Paludisphaera borealis: one gene and its partner. The protein of the gene in region 2 binds, or shares a complex with, the protein of the main gene of each other region. Links are inferred from orthologs where the notes say so. Each region holds a gene or a part of one and is shown on either strand. Other genes may lie near its edges. The genes, in order: hisH and hisF.

The links.
Region 1: the proteins of hisF (region 2) and hisH are in contact, whole or in part, in a crystal structure (PDB 6RU0), measured with the Thermotoga maritima proteins. The link is inferred for Paludisphaera borealis from one-to-one orthologs. Residues at the interface, in WP_004080486.1 of Thermotoga maritima: Met1, Leu2, Ala3, Arg5, Ser40, Glu41, Asp45, Glu46, Ala70, Glu71, Ile73, Asp74, Ile75, Pro76, Phe77, Asp98, Lys99, Ser122, Gln123, Glu161, Thr195, Leu196, Asn247, Arg249, Glu251; in WP_004080484.1 of Thermotoga maritima: Asn15, Arg18, Arg22, Arg117, Leu118, Pro119, His120, Met121, Gly122, Trp123, Asn124, Asn134, Gly135, Tyr136, Tyr138, Val140, Tyr158, Glu180, Lys181, Ser182, Ser183, Lys184, Ile185.

The regions. Positions count from the first base shown.
Region 1 is NZ_CP019082.1:6,320,950-6,332,463, forward strand. Bases 1,218-4,095 are described here. They hold hisH (imidazole glycerol phosphate synthase subunit HisH), read left to right. Parts: upstream 1,218-2,292; coding sequence 2,293-2,898; downstream 2,899-4,095. Other genes in these bases: BSF38_RS24420 (hypothetical protein), read left to right, coding at 1,218-1,442; BSF38_RS24425 (hypothetical protein), read left to right, coding at 1,506-2,168; BSF38_RS24435 (S53 family peptidase), read left to right, coding at 3,137-4,095. Also shown: BSF38_RS24410 (shikimate kinase), read left to right, coding at 1-5; BSF38_RS24415 (prepilin peptidase), read left to right, coding at 1-946; more of BSF38_RS24420, read left to right, coding at 1,071-1,217; more of BSF38_RS24435, read left to right, coding at 4,096-4,447; hisA (1-(5-phosphoribosyl)-5-[(5-phosphoribosylamino)methylideneamino]imidazole-4-carboxamide isomerase), read left to right, coding at 4,530-5,261; fusA (elongation factor G), read left to right, coding at 5,430-7,508; BSF38_RS31525 (hypothetical protein), read left to right, coding at 7,527-7,703; BSF38_RS24455 (winged helix-turn-helix transcriptional regulator), read right to left, coding at 7,790-8,245; BSF38_RS24460 (MFS transporter), read left to right, coding at 8,404-9,726; BSF38_RS24465 (hypothetical protein), read right to left, coding at 9,782-10,213; BSF38_RS24470 (PKD domain-containing protein), read right to left, coding at 10,296-11,514. UniProt on the Escherichia coli protein: IGPS catalyzes the conversion of PRFAR and glutamine to IGP, AICAR and glutamate. The HisH subunit catalyzes the hydrolysis of glutamine to glutamate and ammonia as part of the synthesis of IGP and AICAR.
Region 2 is NZ_CP019082.1:5,223,452-5,234,898, reverse strand. The notes cover bases 2,620-5,430. They hold hisF (imidazole glycerol phosphate synthase subunit HisF), read right to left. Parts: upstream 4,516-5,430; coding sequence 3,724-4,515; downstream 2,620-3,723. Other genes in these bases: BSF38_RS20155 (acyltransferase family protein), read left to right, coding at 4,888-5,430; BSF38_RS20165 (type IV pilus twitching motility protein PilT), read right to left, coding at 2,620-3,572. Outside these bases: BSF38_RS20175 (CvpA family protein), read right to left, coding at 1-361; BSF38_RS20170 (GspE/PulE family protein), read right to left, coding at 421-2,190; more of BSF38_RS20165, read right to left, coding at 2,406-2,619; more of BSF38_RS20155, read left to right, coding at 5,431-6,138; BSF38_RS20150 (HAD family hydrolase), read right to left, coding at 6,146-6,739; BSF38_RS20145 (sigma-70 family RNA polymerase sigma factor), read left to right, coding at 6,980-7,615; BSF38_RS20140 (serine/threonine-protein kinase), read left to right, coding at 7,620-11,252; BSF38_RS20135 (peptidylprolyl isomerase), read right to left, coding at 11,355-11,447.

The DNA of each region.
Region 1 (11,514 bases), 1.1 Mb from region 2 along the record:
CGTAACCTGGCCGATCTTGGTCTTTCTGGGGTTCGGCGTGTTCGTCGTCGGCAGCGTCGTCGGCAGCTTCCTGAACGTCTGCATCTACCGGATTCCCTGGCAAAAGAGCGTGATCTGGCCGAGTTCGCGATGCCCCCGCTGCCTCGGGACGATCGCCGCCAGCGACAACGTCCCGATCGTGGGATGGCTCGCCCTTCGCGGGGAATGCCGGACGTGCGGTCTGCCGATCTCGATGCGATACCCCCTCATCGAGGCCCTCGTCGGCCTGCTGTTCGTGGGGCTCTACGTAACGGACGTCCTCTGCGCCGTCAGGGGGGATTACGGCCAGATTCCGACGGCGTCGCTCGCAACGTTCGCCTACCACGCCCTGCTGACGGCCCTGCTCGTCGCCGCGACGTTCATCGACTACGACTTATACATCATCCCCGACCAGGTGACGGTGACCGGCATGGTGCTGGGCCTGCTGATCGGGACGATGTCGCCCGACATCCGGCCGCTTCCGGGGACGGCTTCCAGCTACGGAGGGGGATTCTGGGTCGGGTTCGTCGGCCTTCTGGTCGGGGCGGGTCTGACCGCCGGGGTCCGGACGTTCGCCTCGGCGCTGCTCCGGCGCGAAGCGATGGGTTTCGGCGATGTGACTCTGATGGCGATGATCGGTTCGTTCCTGGGGTGGCAAGCCGCCGTGCTGACCTTTTTCCTGGCCCCGTTCTTCGGCCTGGCCCACGCCCTCTTCAAGTTGACGACCTACCTGCAAAAGCGGCTGCGAGGCGGCCAATTATCGAGCGCCGATCGCGAAATCCCTTTTGGGCCTTACCTGAGCATGGCCGCCGTCGCCCTGTTGCTTTCCTGGAACTGGCTCTGGCCGTTCTGGGCGGGGGACCTCTTCGAGATGTACCGCACCGTCTTCTGGCTGCTGCTCGGCGTCAAGGTCGGGCCGCCCCGCTGATCGGATCGGCGGTCCTGGCTTCGAAAGTCAGGGCGACGAGAGTAGGCGTTCAGGCTAGAATCCGCATGATCGCCCCGCCGAGGCTTGGGGCGGGTCGGCGACCCGAACCGAGGAGGTTGAGGACATGGCCTATCAATATAAACGTCGGCGGCCTTCCATCATCCGCAACTTCTGGGTGTATCGCCGTCTGATCGGCTCGGCCGTCCTCCTGGGCCTGATGCTCTGGTTCATCTGGGCCAACGGCGCCCCCGTGACGGTCGCCTTGCCCTTCCGACTCGGCATGTTCGACAGCACCGTCGGGGTGATCATCCTGCTGAGCGCCCTGTGCGGGTCGCTGGTGACGATTCTGGTCATGACGGTCTTTTTCGCTCTCCGGAGAATCCGGGGGCCGCAAAACCCCTCGGACCCGCAGAACGCCAAGATCCTCGACGAAGATCGCCCTCCAGCGGACTATGCTTCGAAAACCGAGGAAGGGTTTCCGAATTCCGGATGGTGAAATGACCGAAGATAGGACTAGATGCCATCTCCGATCCCGATTCCGATCCGTTGAAAGGATGTCGTGGACCGCGCAACGCCGCTGAACGCTGATCTGGTGAACGTCGCGAGCCCCCGGCTCGCCGCGTGGTCGCGCGCCCTCGGCTCGCCGCGGGGGGCGTTCGGGCCGGCGCGGCTTGGCTTGCTTGCGTGCGTGGCCGCCCTCGTCTCGTCGGGCTGTTCGGGTCGCACGTCGTACATCACCGGCGGCCCGTCGACGGGTCAGCTCAAGACCAGCCTCAGCCATCTGGAGTACGAGAACGACCAGCTCAAGACGCAGGTCGCCCGGCTGAAGGAAGAGAACCGGACGATGGAGGATCGGCTCGTCCAGGAGCAGATGCACACCGGCACGCTCACAGCCAAGCTCGACGACGCCCGCAACGCCATGCGGGATCGCGGTTTGGACGTCGACGAGGTTCCCGCCCATCCCCGGACGCTGCCCGCGGGCCGAAAGACCTCTAAACCGAGGAAGCCCCCCACCGCGCAGATCTCCACCGTGGACGACGACGACGATCCGCCGCCGCTCAAGATTGACGACGACCCGCGGCCGCGTTCCAGCTCCAGCCGCGCAAAGCCGCGCCCCAAGCGGCCCGCCGACGACTCGGTCTCCCTGAACATCGATGATGAGAACGTGAACTGGCTGCCGGTCGCCAATGGTGCCGACGCCAAGGCCCCCGCGAAGCGCTGAGGCGTCGCCCTCGGCGCATGCGGCGAACCGCTCCTGGGCCAGAGCGTGTCGGAGTTGCCGGGCGAGAAATCGGATTGGTACGATTGGTCGCAGAGCAGCCGGATTTTGAACACCGAGGGGCGGAATGATCTTCATCATCGACTACGGGATGGGCAACCTGAGAAGCGTGCAGAAGGCGATCGAGGCCGTGGGCCATTCCGCCGAGATCACCACCGACCCGGACCGGGTGCGCCAGGCCTCGCATGTCGTCCTTCCCGGCGTGGGCGCGTTCGCCGACGCCATGACCGAACTGCGGCGCACCGGAATGGACGAGGCCTTCACCGAGGCCGTCCGAGCCGGCAAGCCCTGCCTGGGAGTCTGCCTCGGGCTTCAGCTCCTGTTCACCACGAGCTTCGAGGACGGCGAGTTCCGGGGGCTTGGGCTGATTCCCGGCCGGGTCGTCCGGCTCAGGTCTCAGCCGGGTCTGAAGATCCCTCACATGGGCTGGAACACGCTCAAGATCCGCCGGCCGATCCCGCTCCTGGAGGGCGTCGGTCCCGAAGCGTCGGTCTACTTCGTCCACTCCTATCACGCCATCGCCGACCGCCCCGACGACGTCGCCGCCGAGACCGACTACCCCGGACCGATCACCGCGGTGGTCAACCACGAGAACCTCACCGCCTGCCAGTTCCACCCGGAAAAGAGCCAGCAGATCGGCCTGACGATGTACGCCAACTTCGCCCGGCGCTGAGCCGCCGCGAAGGCTGCTCTCGACCCCGCCGGATCGATCGAATCCGACCGACTCGTATTTTCGGCACGACCGCAACTCCATGTCGTAAACAGGCCCGTCCGTAGGGCGGTTCGAGGCATGCGATAACCGATGACAGGTGTGCCGCTTCCACCGACAGGGGCAAGGAGGGAGCGGCGACCTACGCAGGGTCGATGGATCGACCAGCGATCGGCCGCATGTTCGTCGGAGGAGTGGAGTTATGATCAGCCGCCAGCGCGGCCGCCGCCTCCGTCCGGGGGTCGAGCCCCTTGACGACCGCAGTCTGCCGTCCGGCTTCACACCGTCGCAGATCGCCGCCGCGTACGGGCTTGGGCCGATCACGTTGACCTCGCCGTCGGGCCAGGCCGTGGCGGGAGACGGCTCGGGGCAGACGATCGCCATCATCGGCGCGTTCCACAATCCGAATCTCCCGGCCGATCTCGGGGTATTCAGCCGGACGTTCGGCCTGCCCGACCCCAAGCTCACCGTCGTCAACCTGGCGGGTTCGCAAACCAACGCGGCGTGGGCGTCCGAGTCGGCGCTGGACGCCGAGTGGGCGCACGCTCTGGCACCGGGCGCGTCGATCCTCATGGTCGAAGCGAAATCCGATACCCAGACCGACCTGATGGAGGCCGTGAACGTCGCCCGGAATACGCCGGGGGTCGTCGCGGTCTCAATGAGCTGGGGCCTGCCGGAATCGGCCAGCCAGAAGTCCCTGGATCACCTGTTCACGACCCCGGCCGGACACACCGGGATCACGTTCGTCGCGGCCAGCGGCGACGGCGGGGCCGGGAAAGGCGCGGTCTACCCGGCCAGCTCGCCGAACGTCCTGGGCGTGGGAGGAACCACGCTGACCCTCGACGCCTCGGGCGGGTATCAGTCGGAAGCGATCTGGGCCGACAGCGGCACCGGCGTCAGCCGGATCACCGCCGAGCCGAGCTATCAACGGTCGCTCCAGAAGACCGGCGGCAAGAGCGTCCCCGACGTCTCGTTCCTCAGCGATCCCGAGACCGGCGTCCAGGTCTACTCGACGCCTCCTGGCGCGACGACGGGCTCGTGGCAGGTCGTCGCCGGCACGAGCCTCGGCACGCCGGCGTGGGCGGCGATCGTCGCGATCGTCGCGCAGGGACGCGCCCTCGACGGCAAACCGGGCCTCGACGGCGGCTCGCAGACTTTGCCCTTGCTGTACGGCCTGCCAAGTTCCAGCTTCAACCAGGTCGCGTCGGGACGCGTCGGGAGCCTGGCGGCCGGCCTGGGGACGCCTCGGGGGGATGCGGTGATTCGCGGGCTGATCTCGATCGCCTCGGTGAGCACCGACCTGACATCGACGACGCAGACGCCGCAGACGCAGACGCAGACGCCTCCCGTCGCACCCGCCCGCCCCGTCCTCGCCGCGAAGGGCCCGAAGAAGGTCGTGATTGTTCGGCGCAAGGCGGCGAGCCAGCCGCGGCCCCATCTGGCGGCCGCGCGCTGGAGCCGGCTGATCGCCCAGACGACGGCTCGAAAAGCGGCGGCGGCCGCCTCGCGATAGCCTCGCTCGGTGCTTGCGACGACTTGCAGCGACGGCTACAGTGGGGGAATTGAATTCCTGTCCGTTGTTTCGGTGAAGATCCATGCAAGTTATCCCGGCCATCGATCTGCGGGGAGGCCTGTGCGTGCGTCTCCGCCAGGGTGATTACGATCGCGAGACCGTGTTCGGCGACGACCCCGCGGCAATGGCGGCCCGCTGGGAATCGGAAGGCGCGACCCGCATCCACCTGGTCGATCTCGACGGCGCGAAGGCCGGCAGTCCCGTCAACGTCGATTCCGTCCGCGCGATCATCCGCGCCGTGTCAGTCCCCTGTCAGCTCGGCGGCGGCGTCCGCGACGAGCGCACCATCGCCGCATGGCTCGACGCCGGCATCGAACGGGTGATCGTTGGCACGCAGGCGCTCCGCGATCCCGAATGGTTCCGGACCATGGCCGAGACCTTTCCCGGCCGCCTGATCCTGGGCCTCGACGCGCGCGACGGCCGGGTCGCGACCGACGGCTGGCTGGAGACGTCGAACGTCACGGCGCCGCTGCTGGCGGAGCAGTTCGACGACCTGCCGCTGGCGGCCATCATCTACACCGACATCGCGCGCGACGGCACGCTCGAAGGGCCGAATCTGGAGTCGACCGGCGCGCTTTGCCGGCACGTGAAGACGCCGGTCATCGCCTCGGGAGGCGTGGGCGGACTCGTCGACATCGAGCGCCTGGCGACGCTGCCGGTGGTCGGTTGCATCGTCGGCCGGGCTCTGTACGAGGGCAATTTCTCGCTGACGGAAGCCGTGGCGAGGGCGGGCGGCTCGCCTTCCCGTTCCTGATCAGTCCGTCCGGATCGTCGAGTCGTTCTTCTCATCTCGCTCCGCGGTTCCGCTCAAATCTCGATCTCCTTCGTCGCTTCCCCGTCTCCGAACCGGGAAAGGAGGACCTTCCGCGCTTGTTCGTGCCTTCGTGCGTACACATGAACCTCAATCACGAGGATAACATCCATGACCACGACGTATCATATTGCGGACATCCGGAACGTCGCCCTCGCTGGACATGGGGCGTCGGGGAAGACCAGCCTCGCCGACGCCCTTTTATTCGCCGCAGGCGCCACGCAGCGCAAAGGATCGGTCGACGACGGAACGAGCACGCTGGATTACGACGACGAAGAAAAACGCAGACATTTCACGATCGACTGCCACCTCGGCCACCTCGCCTGGAACGACAAGCAAGTCCACCTGATCGACTCCCCCGGCTACCCCGACTTCATCGGCAACGCCCTGAGCGCTCTGGCCGCCGTTGAGAACGTCGTGCTGGCGGTCTCGGGACCGGCCGGCATCGAGGTCAACACCCGGCGGCTGTTCAACGAGGCTCGGCGGCTGAGCCTCGGCCGATTCATCGCCATCACCAAGATGGACGCCGACAACGTCGACTACCGCTCCGACCTGGAAGCGATCCGCGAAACCTTCGGTAATTCGTGCGTGCCGTTCAACGTGCCGATCGGCCAGGGGGCGAGCTTCTCAGGCGTGATCGACGTCCTCCAGACCCACGACGACGACCCGGCCGACTGCCCCTTGGCCCCCAGCGAAGCCTACCAGATGCTCGTCGAGCAGATCGTCGAGACCGACGAAGACCTCATGACGCGCTATCTCGAAGGCGAATCGATCGACGTCGAAGAGCTGCGCAAGGCCGCGCACGACGCCATCGCCGCGGGCAAGCTGGTGCCGATCCTCTGCGTCTGCACTCGCAAGGATCTCGGCGTGAAGGAGCTGCTCGACCTGATCACGACCTGTGGCCTGAGCCCCAGCGACGTCCATCGGTTCGGTACGCGCGGCGACGACGGCGACGCCTCCGACGAGGAGATCCTCCCCGCCGAGGACGGCACCCTGGTGGCCCAGGTGTTCAAGACCTCCAACGACCAGTTCATGGGCAAGCTCAGCTTTCTGCGCATCCTCTCCGGCCGGATCACGCCCGACACCAACCTCGTCAACCTCCGCAGCGGCAAGACCGGCAAGGCGGGGCACGTCTACGTTCTGCAAGGCAAGGCCCAGGAAGAGGTCTCCGAAGCGATCGCCGGCGACATCGTGGCGATCGCCAAGTTCGACGACCTCCACGTTTCCGACACGGTCAGCAACGTCGGCGGCAACACGTCTGTCCGCCAGCTCAAGGTTTCGCCGATCAAGTTCCCCGCCCCCATGGTCCCCCGCGCCGTCGTGCCGAAGGCCCGCGAGGACGAGTCCAAGATCTCCGCGGGACTGGCCAAGATCGCCGACGAGGACCCGACCTTCACCATCCGTCGCGACGCCCAGACGCACGAGCTGGTGATCTCGGGGATGAGCGACCTGCACCTCGACGTCATCCAGCAGCGACTCAAGAACCGCTACAAATTGGAGATGACGACGCACATCCCGCACGTGCCCTACCTCGAAACGATCACGACGCCGGCCGAGGCCGACTACCGCCACAAGAAGCAGACCGGCGGTCGCGGCCAGTTCGCCGAGGTCCACCTCCGCGTCCGCCCGGTCGAGCGCGGCAAGGGCTTCACGTTCACCGACGCGGTCAAGGGGGGAACGATTCCCAACCAGTACATCCCGGCCGTCGAGAAGGGGGTCCGCGAACGGCTCGACCGGGGGGCGGTTTCGGGCAACCAGGTCGTCGACGTCGAGGTCGAGGTCTACTTCGGCAAGGACCACCCGGTCGACAGTTCGGAACAAGCCTTCAAGACGGCCGCCGACCACGCGTTCCGCCGGGCGTTCGAGAAGGCGAATCCCGTCTTGCTCGAACCGATCGTGTCGGTCGAGGTCACTGTTCCGTCGGCCCATTTCGGCGACATCTCGGCCGACATGTCGACCCGCCGGGGACACATCACCGGGATGGAAACCCTGTCCGCCGGCCAGCAGACCATCCAGGCGGTCGTCCCGCTGGCCGAAATGCTCTCGTACGCGTCCACCCTCAAGAGCATGACCTCGGGACACGGCTCGTACACCATGGAGATGCACGGCTACGAGGCCGTTCCGCCCAACATCCAGCAGCAAATCGTCGACCGCTATCAGCGAAGCCGCGCGGGCGTCGAGGAAGAATGAGCCGACACGACGGGCCGCATGGCAGCCAGCGCGGCCCGTCGTCCCTCCAGCTCAAATGCGGATTTGTCTTTTCAGCGCATCCACTTCGTCCTGATTCTCGGCGATGGACCAATCGTCCAGGAGCGCCAGATACCGGTATCGCACGGCTTGGAAGACGTGGAAGAAGCCGGACAGGTGGAGCTTACGGCAGTCTGAGCTGTCGCAGGAGCAAGACCATTCCCATTCGGTGTCGACGTCCCGACGCCGAGGCAATGCCGCGGCCGCAATGCGGACCGCGCCGGTCATGTCGAGTCCGCTGCTTTCTTCACGATGGTATCGGCTGGACCAAGGAGTCGTCCATCTTCCGACCGAAGCTCCAACCTGCGGACGGGCAGCCCCCCCTCGCGGTCAACCAGCACCGAGTGGGTCTCGCCAGGCTCGTAAAAGGACTCTTCGCCCCACTGCCTCAGTCCGACCACCACATGGAAGAGCCCGCGCCCTCGCGGCGTCAGAACGTACTCCTGGTACACGCTACCGTCGGACGCAGGCGCAAGCTCCAGGATTCCGTGGGCGGTCAACGCGCGCAAACGGGCTGTTAGAATGTTCTTCGCGACGCCCAAACTCTTCTGAAACTCGCCAAAACGGCGCAAGCCGTCGAATGCGTCGCGGATGATCAAGAGCGACCACCAATCGCCAATCGCGTCCAGAGACCTGGCGACGGGGCACTCCGCTCCTTCAAGACTCGTCCGCTTAACCATTTCGCCCTCCTATGAACGGCCAGGCCACACGTGACCGCCGTCACGACGCCATAGGGCCGCCGCCCGACTGCCCGACAATTCTGGTTGCATTATAAAACCAAATTCGCTAGAGTTCAAGCGGTTTCATTATGCAACCATTTTGCAGAGGAGAGCCGATGATGTCGGTCGAGAACGTTCAGAGGTTGACCACCGGCGGGGATGTCGGGGAGCCTGTGCAATCGGCGTGCGGGAGGAGCGACAGGGCTGAATCCGCCGCGGCTCCATCGGTGCCAGGTCCGTTGGTGTTTCTCTTTGCGATCGCCGCCGGGTTGAGCGTCGCCAACGTCTACTATGCGCATCAGTTGTTAGACGCCGTCGCGCGCGAATTCCGGATCAGTGATGGTTCCGTAGGGATCGTCGTGACCGCCGCACAGTCAGGATATGCGTTGGGATTGCTCTTGCTGACGCCGTTGGGTGATCTGCTGAACCGCCGCCGACTGATCATCGGTCAGTTGCTGGCGTCCGTGCTGGCGCTCGTCGCAGTGGCCTTCGCTCCGAATATCGGGGTGCTGCTGGCGGGTATGGCGACGGTCGGGTTTCTCGCCGTCGTGGTGCAGACGCTGGTTGCGTTCGCGGCGACCTTGGCTGCCAGCGAAGAGCGCGGACGCGTGGTCGGCTCGGTAACGAGCGGCGTGGTGCTCGGCATTCTGCTGGCGCGAGTCGTGGCCGGGTTTTTGGTGGATCTCGCCGGCTGGCGAGCGGTCTACCTCACTTCCGCGATCTTCACGTTGATCATGGCCGGTGCGCTGTTCCGGGTTCTGCCGGAACATGAACGCGTGGGCCTGTCGCCGTCGTATCCACGTCTGCTGCGTTCGGTGTTCGTCCTGTTCGTCGAGGAGCCGATTCTGCGCATCCGCGCCGGGATCGCGATGCTGATTTTCGCTGCGTTCAGCGCCTTCTGGACTTCCCTGGTGCTCCACCTCAGCGCGCCGCCGTTGTCACTCTCGCATACCACGACCGGGATGTTCGGCCTCGCGGGGGTGGCGGGAGCGCTCGCGGCGGGAAGGGCGGGTCGCCTTGCCGACCGTGGGTTGGCGAACTGGACGACCGGCGTCGGTCTGACCTTGTTGCTAGCGTCGTGGATGCTGATCGGCCTCACGCAACAGTGGATCTCCGCGCTGATCGTCGGCGTAATCCTCCTGGATCTGGCGATTCAGGCGGTGCACGTCACGAACCAGAGCCTGATCTTCACCGTCCGACCGGACGCGCGCAGTCGGCTCGTCGCCGGTTACATGGTCTTTTATTCCATCGGCAGCGGTCTGGGTTCGATCAGCTCGACCGCCGCGTATGCGTGGGCGGGCTGGACTGGCGTGTGCCTGCTCGGAGCGTTCTACAGCGCCCTCGCTCTCGCATTCTGGGCGCTCACCATGCGATGGGCACCTGGAGCGTCGACGTCGGACTCCAGCTCTCGCCTCATGCTCGGCGCTTGCCTTGAGGGGTGAAGGGCATGGGCCGGCGGAGGCAATACTCGTCCAAGCCTCCGTTGGGTGGAGCAAGTCAGAACCACGACATCAGGTGCTTTTCGAGGAACGGCGGCGGGGTGGACTTGAGAACGAGCAGGATGCCGATGACCGTCATGATAAACTGAAGGGCCGCCGCGATCCACGCGATGAGCTGGTTCGTCTTGCGGAAGTAATAGTTCCCGCGCGTCTCCTGTTCCCCGTTGATGATATGCTGACCGCGGCCGATGGTCGCCCCGCCGACCGCGAAATGCACCACGGCGCAGAGCAAGACGCTGAACAGCAGCATGCCGCATCCGAAATGCTGGTGCGGCAGTCCCTCGCCTTTCAGCTCTTGAAAGGCGATCGCGCCAAAGGCGACGAGAGTTCCCGTGTCCGAGCCTCGGATGATCTCCTCATTGCCGTAACGGAGCAGGTCGTAGCCCCAGTTGTCCGGCAGTTCTTGCTTATTGCGAGGAAAGCTATTCATGATGGAGCACGAACCGAACGAGGATCGGGAGGACGACGAAAAGTCTACGCGGCCCGCAGAACCACACCAGTCTATCACTTGCCTACGACGGCTGCCCGGCGGGCTTCGCTTTTTCGGGACTGAATCGGCCTGAGCGCTTCGTAAAGCTCGATCCCCGCTGATTGCGCAGGCTGACCGTCCAGGCGACCACCAGGATCATCACCCGCGTCGCCTTGCCACGCGCGCGCTTTGAACGCGACAGCGGCGAACCCAGCGCCTCGGGCCCGACCAGGCCGACGGCGGCGGCGAGTTCCGGCGACTTCGGTCCGGCGGTCGCAACCAGCGCCCTCAGATCGCCCGCGACTTCAACGCCCGCCCCGCGCGCCGCGGCGGCCACCTGGATCGGGGCCTTCCGACCCGAGAGCAAGATCGCCAGAATCTCCTCCAGGCTCCGACCGCCGTTCGCTCCGGTCTTGCCAGCCATCTTCGAGAACGACCCGTTCTTCCCGATTCCCTGCCCGAGAGCCCCGGGGAAATTGGGTATCAAGCCCTTCGGTGGAGGCGCGGACGACGTTCCTCGGCCCTTGGACGACGACGAACTGAGGAAATCGAGCGCCGTGATCAAGGAACTCGACAGCGGCTGGCTGACCGGCGGCGCGGCCTGATGCGCCGCCGGCGTGGGCGTCGCCACGATCGGCGGGGCGTTCACCAGCACGCTGAGCCGGGCCGAGGCCGACGCCCCCGCGAGGTCGACGACCGTGACGACGACCTGATAGGAGCCGGACCTCGCGAACGCGTGGGTGGCGAAGTAGTCGCGGAAGGTCAGCCCGCTTCCGAAGTCCGTCGAGGTCTGATCGCCCCAGTCGACCGATACGTGGAACCGATCGAGGAATCCCGGGTCGTGGAACGTCGCCAGCAGCAGGCCCGACTGATTGACGTCGATCGTGGCGGGGAACTGAACGTCGTCGAATATGGGCGCGACGTCTCCGACGTTCACGAGGAAGCTCGACGTTCCCCGCATGCCCAGCGCGTCGGTCACCTCGACCGTGGCCTGATAGACGCCGTGAACGCCGAACACACGCGTCACTGCGCCCAGGTCGCCGGGACGGTCGACGGTAAATGCCTGCTCGTCGGCGCCGTCGCTCCAGGTGACGTGGACCGTCCAGGGCGAATCGGCGCCGGGATCGGTGAAGCGACCCAGCGCCAGCGTCGCCTGACTCCCCTCAAGGGCCACCTGATCGCCGGGCGACGTCACGGTGGGCGCGACGTTCGCGACGTCGACCCCGAACGTGGCCTGATTGAACAAGCCGCCGCTGTCGGCG
Region 2 (11,447 bases):
GGATGATCGAGAACGTGACGAGCACCGTTCCCAGCGCGAAGATGAGCCGGGTGACGTGGAAGACGGCCGCCGGGAAGCGGACCTGAGCCGGCGCGATGGTCTCGGTGATCATTCGCAGGAGCAAGAGCGAGACGCAGAAGATCAGCATCATGCTGAGGGTGTCGGAGAAGCCCCAACCGATGCCGGTGGAATCGATCAACTGGGCGAGCGGCTCGTAGAAGTTGAACGCGATCATGCCGGCGAAGACGACGTTGAAGAACATGAGCGCCGCGCCCCAGGCGCCTTCGCTGGAAACGACGTAGGTCATGAACAAGATCAACGCCGCGAAGATCAGGTCGACGACTGCTGGTGGCACGGACATAGGAAGGATCTCGTTCTACGGTTGGGGGATGACGAACCGTTTCAGCCGTGGGACGTCGGTTATTTGACGACGCGGAGCAGTTCCTCGATCGAAGTCCGCCCCTGGATGACCTGGCGGAGGCCGTCTTCCTGGAGGTAGATCATGCCGCTCTTGCGGGCCTCGGCCTTGATCTTGGTCAGCGACGGGTTCTCGCGGAGCATGTCGCGGATCGGCTCGGTGATGACCAGCAGCTCGAAGATGCCGGCCCGTCCGAAGTAGCCGGTGCCGCCGCACTGGGGGCAGACCTGCTCGGGGTTCTCCGGCCGTCGGTAGAAGACGTCGACCTTGTCGGCGGGCAGATTGGCCTTCTTGAGGAACTCGGGCTTGGGCTTGTAGGGCTCCTTGCAGCCTTCGCAGAGGAGCCGGACGAGCCGCTGGCCGAGAACCGCGGTGAGAGCCGAGGCGATCATGAACGGCTCGACGCCGAGGTCGAGCAGCCGGAACAAGGCGGTGACCGCGTCGTTGGAGTGGACGGTCGAGAAGACCATGTGGCCGGTGTTGGCCGCCTGGCAGGCGATCGTCGCCGTCTCCTGGTCGCGGATTTCGCCGATCATGATGACGTCGGGGTCTTGCCGCAAGATCGACCGCAGGCTGGTGGCGAACGTCTGGCCCGATTTGGTGTTGATCTCCATCTGGGTGACGTTGTCGAGCTGGTACTCGATCGGGTCTTCGACGGTGATAATGTTCCGCTGATAGCGGTCGATCTCCCGCAACGCGGCGTAGAGCGTGGTCGACTTGCCCGACCCGGTCGGGCCGCAGCAGAGGAACATGCCGTGGGGCTGGGTCACCAGGCTGCGCGCCTGCTCGACCAGCTTGGGACGCATGCCCAGGTCTTCCATCTTGGTCACGGCCGACGTGTTGTCGAGGATTCGCATGACCAACTTCTCGCCGGCCTTCGACCCCGAGGTGCTGACCCGGAAATCGAGGTCGCGGTTCTGGAGCTTGGCGCCGAACGAGCCGTCCTGAGGCTTGCGCTTCTCCGAGATGTCCATCGCGCAGAGCACCTTGATCAGGTTGACCACCGCGTCGCCCGTCGGCCGGTCGAACGGCTCGGCGGCGTGAAGGATGCCGTCGATCCGGTAGCGGACCGAGAGCTGCTCGGAGGTCGGCTCAAGGTGGATGTCGGAGGCTCGCCGCAAGACGGCGTCGTAGACCAGCTCCTTGGCCGCCATGAACGACCGCGACTCCTCCGCCTGGCGGACCCGGCTGGGGTCTTCCTTGGCCATCCCGGCGCTCTTGCCCACGAACGTGATCGGCGGGCCGGCGCGGTCCATGGTCGTGACGTCGCGATTGAACAACGGCCGCGTGCCCATCGAGGCCAGGATGTTGTTGGCTACCTCGCCGAAGTGGTAAGGCGTGAGCACCTTCTGATCGTCGGCGACCGTCTGGTTGCGGACGAAGACGTACGTCAGGATCGGAATGAGGTAGGCCAGCAGCAGGAGCGTCAGCCCGACCGGATAGATCGGGATCGCGAAGAGCATCACGATGCCGAGCACGCCCGAGAAGAAGATCACGCAGTTCCAGGTGGCGAACTTGAGGTTGTTGAGCCTCTTGGTGTCGTGCTCGACCCAGTCGGTCGTCCAGGTCCACAGCAGGTAGATCAAGACCACCGGGATGAACTTGAACAGGTTGAGGTAGAACCCCGGCCCGCGCGGGGAAACGAAGGGAGCGGGATCGCCAGCGGGAGCCTGGGCGAACAGCGGAGTCAAGACGTCGGCCGCATCGGCCCCCGCAACGACGCCGAGCGTCACGATCAGGAACGTCGCGAGCACCGGAAACGGACGAATCATTGAAGACCTTTCTTGCGTGCGATGTCCCAGGCCAAACACGAATCGGCCCCCGGGTGTGGGAGGCCGCGACCGGACCGGCGCCCCACTCGGCCGACTTCGCCGAGATCGGGGAACGAGCCCCGGACGACGCTCACTTGGCGACGCCCCAGGCCACGCGCGGCCGTCCCGGCGATGGGGGGCCGCCGGAACGCCCTCGGATCGATACGCCGTGCCCCTTAGAGAATACCAGGTTGGTTGATCGTAATCCCCTTGAGCGCCATTTTCAAAGCCTCGGGGCTCGGAGCCACTTCGAAGGCGGTCGCGCGCTCGATCTTTTCACCCACGACCAGCAGCCGCAGGCTCTCGGTGAAGTCGAGCATTCCCTCGTCCTTGCCGATCCGGATCGCATCGCCGAGCTTGGTGTCCTCTTCGCTGAGGATCAGCTTCTTGACCGTCGGATTGATCCGCATGATCTCGTTGGTCGGCACCCGCCCGACTCCCTTGTCGGCCCATTCCTTGGTGGTCGGCAACAGCTTCTGGGCGACGACCGCCTTGAGGTTGAACGCCAGCGACTGGCGGAGCGGCGCGTGCATCTCGCGCGGAAACAAGTCGAGCAGACGGCTGATCGTCGAGGGCGCCGTGCCGGCGTGGATCGTGCCGAACACGAGGTGCCCCGTCTCGGCCGCGTGCATGGCCGCGCTGAACGTCTCCCTGTCGCGCATCTCGCCCACCAGGATGATGTCCGGGTCCTGCCGCACCGCGTGCTTCAGCGCGATGTCCCAGTTGAGGACGTCGATGCCGATCTCGCGCTGGTTGATGATCGACTTGTCGTCCTTGAACGTGTACTCGATCGGGTCCTCGATCGTCACGATGTGCATCCGCTCGCGCTGGTTGACGTACTGGAGCATCGAGGCGATCGTCGTGCTCTTGCCCGACCCGGTCACGCCGGCCAGGATGATGATCCCCTGGTCGTACTGGGTGATCTCGGCCAGGACCGCCGGCAGGTGGAGGTCTTCGAACGTCGGGATCTTGTTGTTGACCCGGCGGGCCACCAGGCTGAGCCGACCGCGCTGCTTGAACAGGTTGACGCGGAACCGGGTCTCGGTGTCGCCGTCGTAGATGATGTGGGCGAAGTCGGCGCCCCCTTCCTCGTCGAGAATCCCCCGCTGGCGAGGGGTGAGCAGGGGGTACATCAGCCGTTCCATGTCCGACGCCGTCAGCGGCGGGAGCTGCATTTGCCGCAGGACGCCCGCGAGCCGCATCGACGGCGGCATCCCGACCTTCAGGTGCAGGTCCGAGCCCTTGTACTTGATGCACATCCGGAACAGCTTGTTCGCCTCGGGCTCGGTGGGGGCGACCTCGACGTTGGGTTCAATGGCGCTGGAGTCAGTGGCGGTCGACATCGGCAGGCTCTCCTCGGGATGCGAAAATGATCGTTGAGGATGGATCGCGGCGAGGTCTGTTCCAGTGGGTTTTTCCGCCGGGCGTCGGGCGGTTCGCGGACTTCAACGGCGGAACGAAAGCCAGGTCGTCGCGGCCTCGGACCGTCCGTCGTCAGCCCGCCGCCGAGGCGGGTCGGGGCCGCCGGACCGCGACGCCGCGGGCGGCCAGATAGTCTTTGGTCTCCGGGATCGAATACTCGCGATAGTGGAAGATGCTCGCCGCCAGTGCCGCGCTCGCGCCGGCCTCGGCCAGAACGGCCCGCAGGTGCTCGGGGCTCCCCGCTCCGCCCGACGCCACCACCGGCACCTCGACGGCGTCAACCACCGCGCGGGTCATCTCCAGATCATAACCGTTCTTGGTGCCGTCGGCGTCCATGCTGGTCAGGACGATCTCGCCGGCGCCCAGCCGCTCGACCTCGACCGCCCAGGCGACCGCCTCCAGGCCCGTCGCGATCCGGCCGCCGTTGATGTGCACCTCCCAGACCTCGCGGCCGTCGCGCCGCACCCGCTTGGGATCGATGTTCACCACGATGCACTGGCTGCCGAACCGTCGCGCCGCCCGGTGGATCAGGTCGGGGTTGCGCACCGCCGCCGAATTGATCGAAACCTTGTCGGCGCCCGCCTTCAAAAGCGCCCGGACGTCGTCCAGGGTCCTGATCCCGCCTCCCACCGTCAGTGGCATGAAGCAGACCTCCGACGTCCGACGCACCACGTCCATGAGGATCTCGCGTTCCTCGTGGCTCGCCGTGATGTCCAGGAAGACCAACTCGTCGGCCCCCTCGGCGTCGTACCGCCGCGCGACCTCGACCGGGTCGCCCGCGTCGCGCAGGTTGAGGAAGTTCGTCCCCTTGACCACGCGGCCCTGGTTCACGTCCAGGCACGGGATGATCCGCTTCGACAGCATGCAGAGCCCCTCTCGGGACGCCGTCGGAGGAACCCCGCGAGCCGCGCCCGAACCGATCCTGTCACGTACAGTTACGACCGAATCCTGCAAGAGGACGTCGAGGTATTCTATAACACTCCTTCCGTCGATCCTAGTGGCTCGCTGAAAGATCTCATTCCCCCCTCCCCGGCCTTCCGACGCTCCCTCGCCGCGACGACCGGCGCAGCTTGATACCACACCAAATCGATCGACTCACGTAACATTGCCCTTGACCCTTCCCGGCGGCGACGGAATCAATAGAGCGTCGGCGTCGCGGGACGCGTGCTCGCCGGCTTCCGGTTCCCCGCCGCGCGGGGCTGCACTCGTGCTGACCTGACAAGGCCGCTTGGTTTCATGAAAACGCACTTCGTTCCCGACGCCCGGCCCGGTTCAACCTCGACCTCGCGCCCGCGGCTCACGGCGATCTCGGGGCTGAGGCTCGTCGCCTGCTTGCACATCTACGTTTTCCACATCATGCAGGCGCATCGCGCCGGGCTGATGACGTTTGAAATCCTGGATCGGCTGCCGACGCCGGTGTCGCGGATTCTGAGTCAAGGTTTCATCTCGACGGGGGTGTTCTTCCAGCTATCGGGGTTTCTGCTGGCTTATGCGTATCTTCGTCCCGACGGCCGGCCCAAGGTTTCCGACCGCGCATTCTGGGTCGGGCGGGTGTTCCGGTTGTATCCGCTTTATCTGCTTTCGCTGATCCTGCTGGCACCGGCTCCTGCGTTGTTGCCGATCACGGCGAAGCCGACGACCCCGGGCGACATGGCGGCGATGGTCGCCACGAACCTGACCTTGATCCAGTCGTGGTTCCCGTCGTACGCGATCGCCTGGAACGCCCCGGCGTGGGCGCTTTCGGCTTTCGTGCCGCTCTATCTCGTGTTCCCGGGCTTCAGTCGATGGATCGCGGGCTTCGAAGCTCCGGCGCTGCGCAGGATGCTCGGCGGGTTGCTCGCCGCTTCGATCGCCCCGGCGTGCGCGTACATGATCGTCGACCCTTACGGCGACGCCTGGAACGCCACGGCCATCACGCTCGGCGGGTTCTGGCTCAACGTCCTTCGTTTCGATCCGCTCGTCTGGCTCCCCCAGTTCCTGGCCGGCGTGGTCCTCGGCCGGCTCGTCGTTCTGAGGACGAACGAACCGGCAGACGGGCCGAAGTCGGGAATCGCGCGCGGCGACCTGGCGGCGGCGGCGATCCTCGGAATTCTGGCCTTCGCGCCCGTGCCGTACGTCTTGCTCCGTCACGGCCTCCTGGCTCCGCTGACGCTCGTCGTCCTGGCCGACCTCGCCGCCGGGAAGGGGTTCCTCAGCCGCCAGCTTTCCGGCTCCTGGCAAGACCGCCTGGCCGACGCCGGCTTCGGCCTGTTCGCGTTGCAGATGCCGGTCGGTCTCGGGTTCGCGTTGGCCGTCTTCCGAGGATCGACCGGCACGACGGGCCAGCTCGCGGCTCTCGTGATCGTCACTCTCGCCGCCGCCCTGACCTGGTCCGAATTCGTCCAGCGCCCACTCTTGCGACGGCTGCGGAAGAGGTCGACGCCGGTGATCGGCGGCGAATCGGCGAGTCGCGAACGGCCTTTCGCCACGACGGCGGCCGTGGACTGAGGTCGGGCTAATCGACGATCCGTCGCATCCCGGCGCCCATCGCCGACGGCTCGCGACTCAGCAGTTCTTCGGGGACGAGTTGAACCAAAGCGCCAAGGCGGTCCGCGGCGTTGTGGTCGGGCTCTCCGCCGGCGCCGGCCAGGATGGCCGAGAGCTCCTGAAAATAGCTCAGCTCGTCGTAGGGGCGACGGACGAGCGTGATGTCAGTCCAGCCGCCGTTGACCTGATAAGCTCGGTAGGTCACCGCGATGCGGATCCTCTGCTGGCCTCGGTGCTCGAGGAATCGTCGAAAGCCCTCGAAATCCCGCATGACCTCGCGCTGGACCTGAGGACTCGCCAACTCACCGAGCGTATCGGGCAGCCAGAGGTGCAGCGTCTCGGAACGGACGATCATGCCCGCGCCGGGATACTCGTAGGTCGCCCCCCCTTCATCGGGTCGAGTCGAATCGGCGCTCAACCAGGCCGCCCACGTCATCGCCGCGACGAGGAGGACGATCAGGGCGGTCGCCGCGCCCTGGACCAGGACAATGCGTCCCGTCCCGGGGAAAGCCGTCTGGCGGGTCCATGATTCCATCTCACGGCCGTTGTATGATTGGAGCATGGCGAATGATTCCACAAGACCGCTGGGATTCAGACCGCACCTTACTTCCTTGAACCGCGCGAATCGTCGCCGACGGGACAATTCGATCGGAGATGGTGCCCGAGCGGCCCCGGTCCGCCCCGGATTCGGCTCATAATTTTCGTGATCGATGTCCCGCGCGGGGGCGTTTGCGCGGTTTCATGCTTGTTAGGGGTTCGCGCGCGAGGGGGATGCGGTCTTGAAACCCTGGTGGAAACATCCATGACCTGCAATTCGAGTGAGACGAACAAGTTGCTCGAACAGGCGGCCCAGGGCGATCCTCAGGTGCTTGAGGAGCTTCTGGTCCGGCATCGCGACCGGCTCCGCCGGATGATCGCCGCGCGGCTCGATCCGAGGCTCAAAAAGCGGATCGACCCATCGGATGTGATCCAGGAGGCGTACCTGGAGGCCTCGACGCGACTGCCGTCTTATCTGCGCTCTCCCACGATGCCCTTCTTCCTGTGGCTCCGATTCCTCACGGGCCAGAAGGTGGTGACGTTGCACCGCCGCCATCTGGGCGTCCGGATGAGAGGCGTCGACCAGGAGGCGTCGTTCCGTCCGGGCGCGTTTCCCGAAGCCTCGTCGGCCGCGTTGGCCGCTCATTTCGTGGACCACGGCGCCCGCCCCAGCGAAGCCGCGATCCGCGCCGAGACGAGGGAACGGCTCCGCATCGCCCTCGACGGCATGGCGCCGATCGATCGCGAGGTGCTGGCGCTGCGGCATTTCGAGCAGTTGAGCCGCGCCGAGATCGCGACGGTGCTCGGAATTTCCGAGGCCGCGGCCGGCAAGCGGTATCTCCGCGCGCTCGAGAAGCTGAAGCAGATCATGAATCCCGCCGGCGACGGCTCGGAGAGTTGACGCGATGAGCGAGCCGTCCGCCGACCTCGACCCGTTCGAGATCCTGATCGACGAATTCCTCGACAAACATCGAGGGGGCGAACGGCCGTCGTTGACCCAATTCGTCGGCGAGCACCCCGACCACGCCGAGCGGCTCCGCTCGCTCATCCCGGCCATGCTGGCGATGGAGGAACTGGGCCTCGAAAGCGAGGCCGGCCCTCCGTCCGGTCGATCCGCGGCGCTCGCTCGGATGCCCCAGCGGCTGGGCGACTACGTCCTGATTCGCCCCGTCGGGTCGGGGGGCATGGGAGTCGTGTACGAGGCGGTCCAGGAATCGTTGGGCCGCCACGTGGCCTTGAAAACCATCACCTTCCAGCACCCCAGCGACACGACCGGCCTTGAGCGGTTCCGCCGCGAGGCCCTCGCCGCCGCGCGGTTGCAGCACGCCCACATCGTGCCCGTGTACGGGCTCGGCGAGCACGACGGCCTCCATTTCTTCACCATGCAGTTCATCGATGGGCTCGGGCTTGACCTGGTGCTCCGCGAAGTCCGTCGGCAGCGGCGCAAGCCCATCGCCGCCGATCCGCCGACCGACCAAGAGCTTTCGAGCGGTCTGGCCCGGGACCTTTACCACGGCCGGTTCCACCCCCAGTCGACCCCGGTCGCGGACTCCGCAAGCGAGGCGCGATCGGAGACCCCGATCGCGCCGATCGTCCGAACCAGTCCGTCTCCACGGATCGAGGCCCGCTACTTCGACAGCGTGGCGTGGCTCGGCGTCCAGGTGGCCGAGGCTCTCGAATACGCTCACCGGCAGGGCGTCCTCCACCGCGACATCAAACCGTCCAACCTGCTGATGGACGCGAACGGACACGTCTGGGTCACCGACTTCGGGCTGGCCAAGATTCAAGACGGCGACGAGTTGACGCGGACCGGCGACGTCGTCGGGACCTTGCGGTACATGGCGCCGGAGCGGTTCAGCGGCTGGTCCGACCCCCGGAGCGACGTCTTCGCCCTGGGGGCGACGTTGTACGAGCTTCTGACGTTCCGGCCGGCGTTCGACGAGCCGGACCGAGTCAGGCTGATCGATCGCCTGCTGAACGGCAGCCCGACGCCGCCTCGGCACCTCGACCGTCGATTCCCGCGCGACCTGGAAACGATCGTCATGAAGGCGCTCGCCAACACGCCTGGCGAGCGGTACGCAACCGCCGGCCAGTTGGCGGAGGATCTGAGGCGGTTCGTCGCGGGCCGACCGATCCTCGCCCGCCGATCCGGCCGGATCGAACGAAGCTGGCGGTGGTGCCGCCGCAACCCGGCGGGCGCCGGCGCGGCCGTCGTCGTCGCGGCGGCGCTGGCGACCGCCGCGACGACCTCGATGATCTACGCCTACGAGCAAGGCAGGGCGGCGCGCGAGGTCCAGGGCCTGGCCGACGCCCTTTCCAACGAGCGCGAGAGCCTGCGTGAGGCGTTGGCCGAGCAAGTCAGGGCCGCTCGCGAGATCCAGGAACTCGCGGACGCCCAAACCAAGGTGCGCGAGAGCCTGCACGTGTCGCTGGCCGCGACCCAACGTCTCCTGGCCCGGCAAGACTTCGACCGCGGCCAGGCGGCTTTCGAGAAGGAGGAGATCGCCGCGGGGCTGCTCTGGACGCTTGAGAGTTGGCGGTCGGCCCGCGACGCGGCCGACCTCGACTGGCAACACCTCGCGCTCGCCAACGTGTCCGCCTGGAGCGAACGGTTCCCGCGCCTGAAAAGCCTCCTCTCCCACGAAGGCCCCGTCGACGCCGCCGCCTTCAGCCCCGACGGCAAGACCATCCTCACGGGCGGCGACGACCGCACGGCGAGGTTCTGGGACGCCGATACGGCCCGGCCGATTGGAGAACCCCTGCAATTTCCCGGCGCGGTCCAGAGTGTGGCGATCAGCCCCAACGGCGAGACCGCGTTGATCAGCGGCAGCGACGGCGCGGCGAGGTTCTGGGACGTCGCCGCCAGGCGACCAGTCGGACCGCCGCTAACGCACAAAAGCGGAATTCTCTGCGTGGCGTTCAGTCCCGACGGCAAGATGGTCGCCACCAGCGGCGCGGACAAGACGGCCCGGCTCTGGAACGCCTGGACCGGCGAGCCGATCGGCGCGCCCCTCGCCTCTCAGCGGCCGGTCACCGCCGTCGCGTTCGATCCGGGAGGCGCGATGATCGCCACCGTGAGCCGGGATGCGACGGCCCAACTCTGGAACACCTCCGACGGCGGGCCGATCGGCGGGCCGCTGGAGCATACAACCGAGCTCCTGTCCGTGGCGTTCCGCCCCGACGGCAAGATCCTCGTCACAGGCGGTTGGGGAGGCCGAGTGCGGGTCTGGGATACGACGACCGGCCAGCCGATCAACAGCGAGCCGAACCTGCATCGGGGCTACGTCCGAGGCATCGCGTTCAGCCCCGACGGCAAGACTTACGCCACGGCGAGCGAAGACAAGACGGCGAGGCTCTGGGACGCCGCGACCCACAGGTCCATCGGCCCTCCCCTCATCCACCAGGGGCCGGTCGTGGCCGTGGCGTTTCGCGCCGACAGCCGGGCCCTCCTCACCGCCAGCAGCGACCACACTGTGCGCGTCTGGGACGCCGAGTCGTGCCGCCATCGCAGGCCCGCCATGGAAAAGCCGCTCGCCGGCGAGACCGTCGCGTTCCTCCGCGACGGGAGGACCTTCCTCGCCGCCGGCGCGGGCCCGGCGCGGATCTGGGACGCCGCCTCGGCAGGCCAGGTCGGGGGCGGCATGCCCTCCTTGGGTCGGGTCCGCTCCGTCGCGGTCAGCCCCGACGGCAAGACCCTCGTCGTCGGCGGCTCCCCGGCGCAGCTCTGGGACGCCGCCACGCGGAAGCCGATCGGCCAGCCCCTCTGGCACCCGCAGGGCGCCGACGTCGTGGCGTTCAGCCCCGACGGCAAGACCGTCGCCACGGGGGGGGCGGATCGGACGACCCGCCTCTGGGACGCCGCAACCGGACAGCCGATCGGCGAGCCGGCCGTCCACCCCGGCTCGGTCGACGCCCTGACGTTCCAGGCCGACGGCCGGGCTCTCATCGTCGGACTCGACGCCGGCGCCGCCCAGGCCTGGGACGTGACGACCCGGAAATCCCTCGGCCCGATCCTTCAGCACCCGGGCGCGGTCAGCACCGTCGCGGTCAGTCCCGACGGTAGGTCCATCGTCACGGGCTGCGAGGACGGCATGGCCCGCATCTGGAACGCCGCCACGGGCGAACTCCTCGCCCCTCCCCTGCCGCACCTGGCCTGGGTCTTCGCCGTGGCGTTCAGCCCCGACGGCAAGTCGGTCGCCACCGGCAGCCGAGACCGCACTGCGCGAATCTGGGACGCCGCCACCGGACAGCCGATCGGCCCGGCGTTCCGGCATGCTCACGACGTCTGGTGCGTCAGCTTCGCTCCCGACGGCAGCTCGCTCCTGACTGGAGACATCGCCGGAACCGCGCGGATCTTCCCGATCGCCCGAGAACTACCCGACGACCTGGAACAGGCCGCCGCCCGGGTGGAGGTCCTCACGGGAGTACGGCTCGACGCCGCCCGACGATCGATCCAGTCCCTCGACAACGCGACCTGGCGGACGGCGCGCGACCAACTGAGAGAATCGGGCGCCCCTGGATTCGAGATCCGCCACTGACTCCCGCGCGTCCGGTCGGCCAGGTCCGATCACGAGCCCGGTGCGCCAGCGGGTGAATTTCCGGTGGCCGTTGGAATCGATTCACTCGCTGGCGCTGCGGGTTCATCTTCTGACGGGCTTCGCCTGCGGCGCCCGTACGACCAGCGTCCTGCCCGTGTCGATCGTCGTCTTCGCTCCGTCGGGGTCGGTCACGGA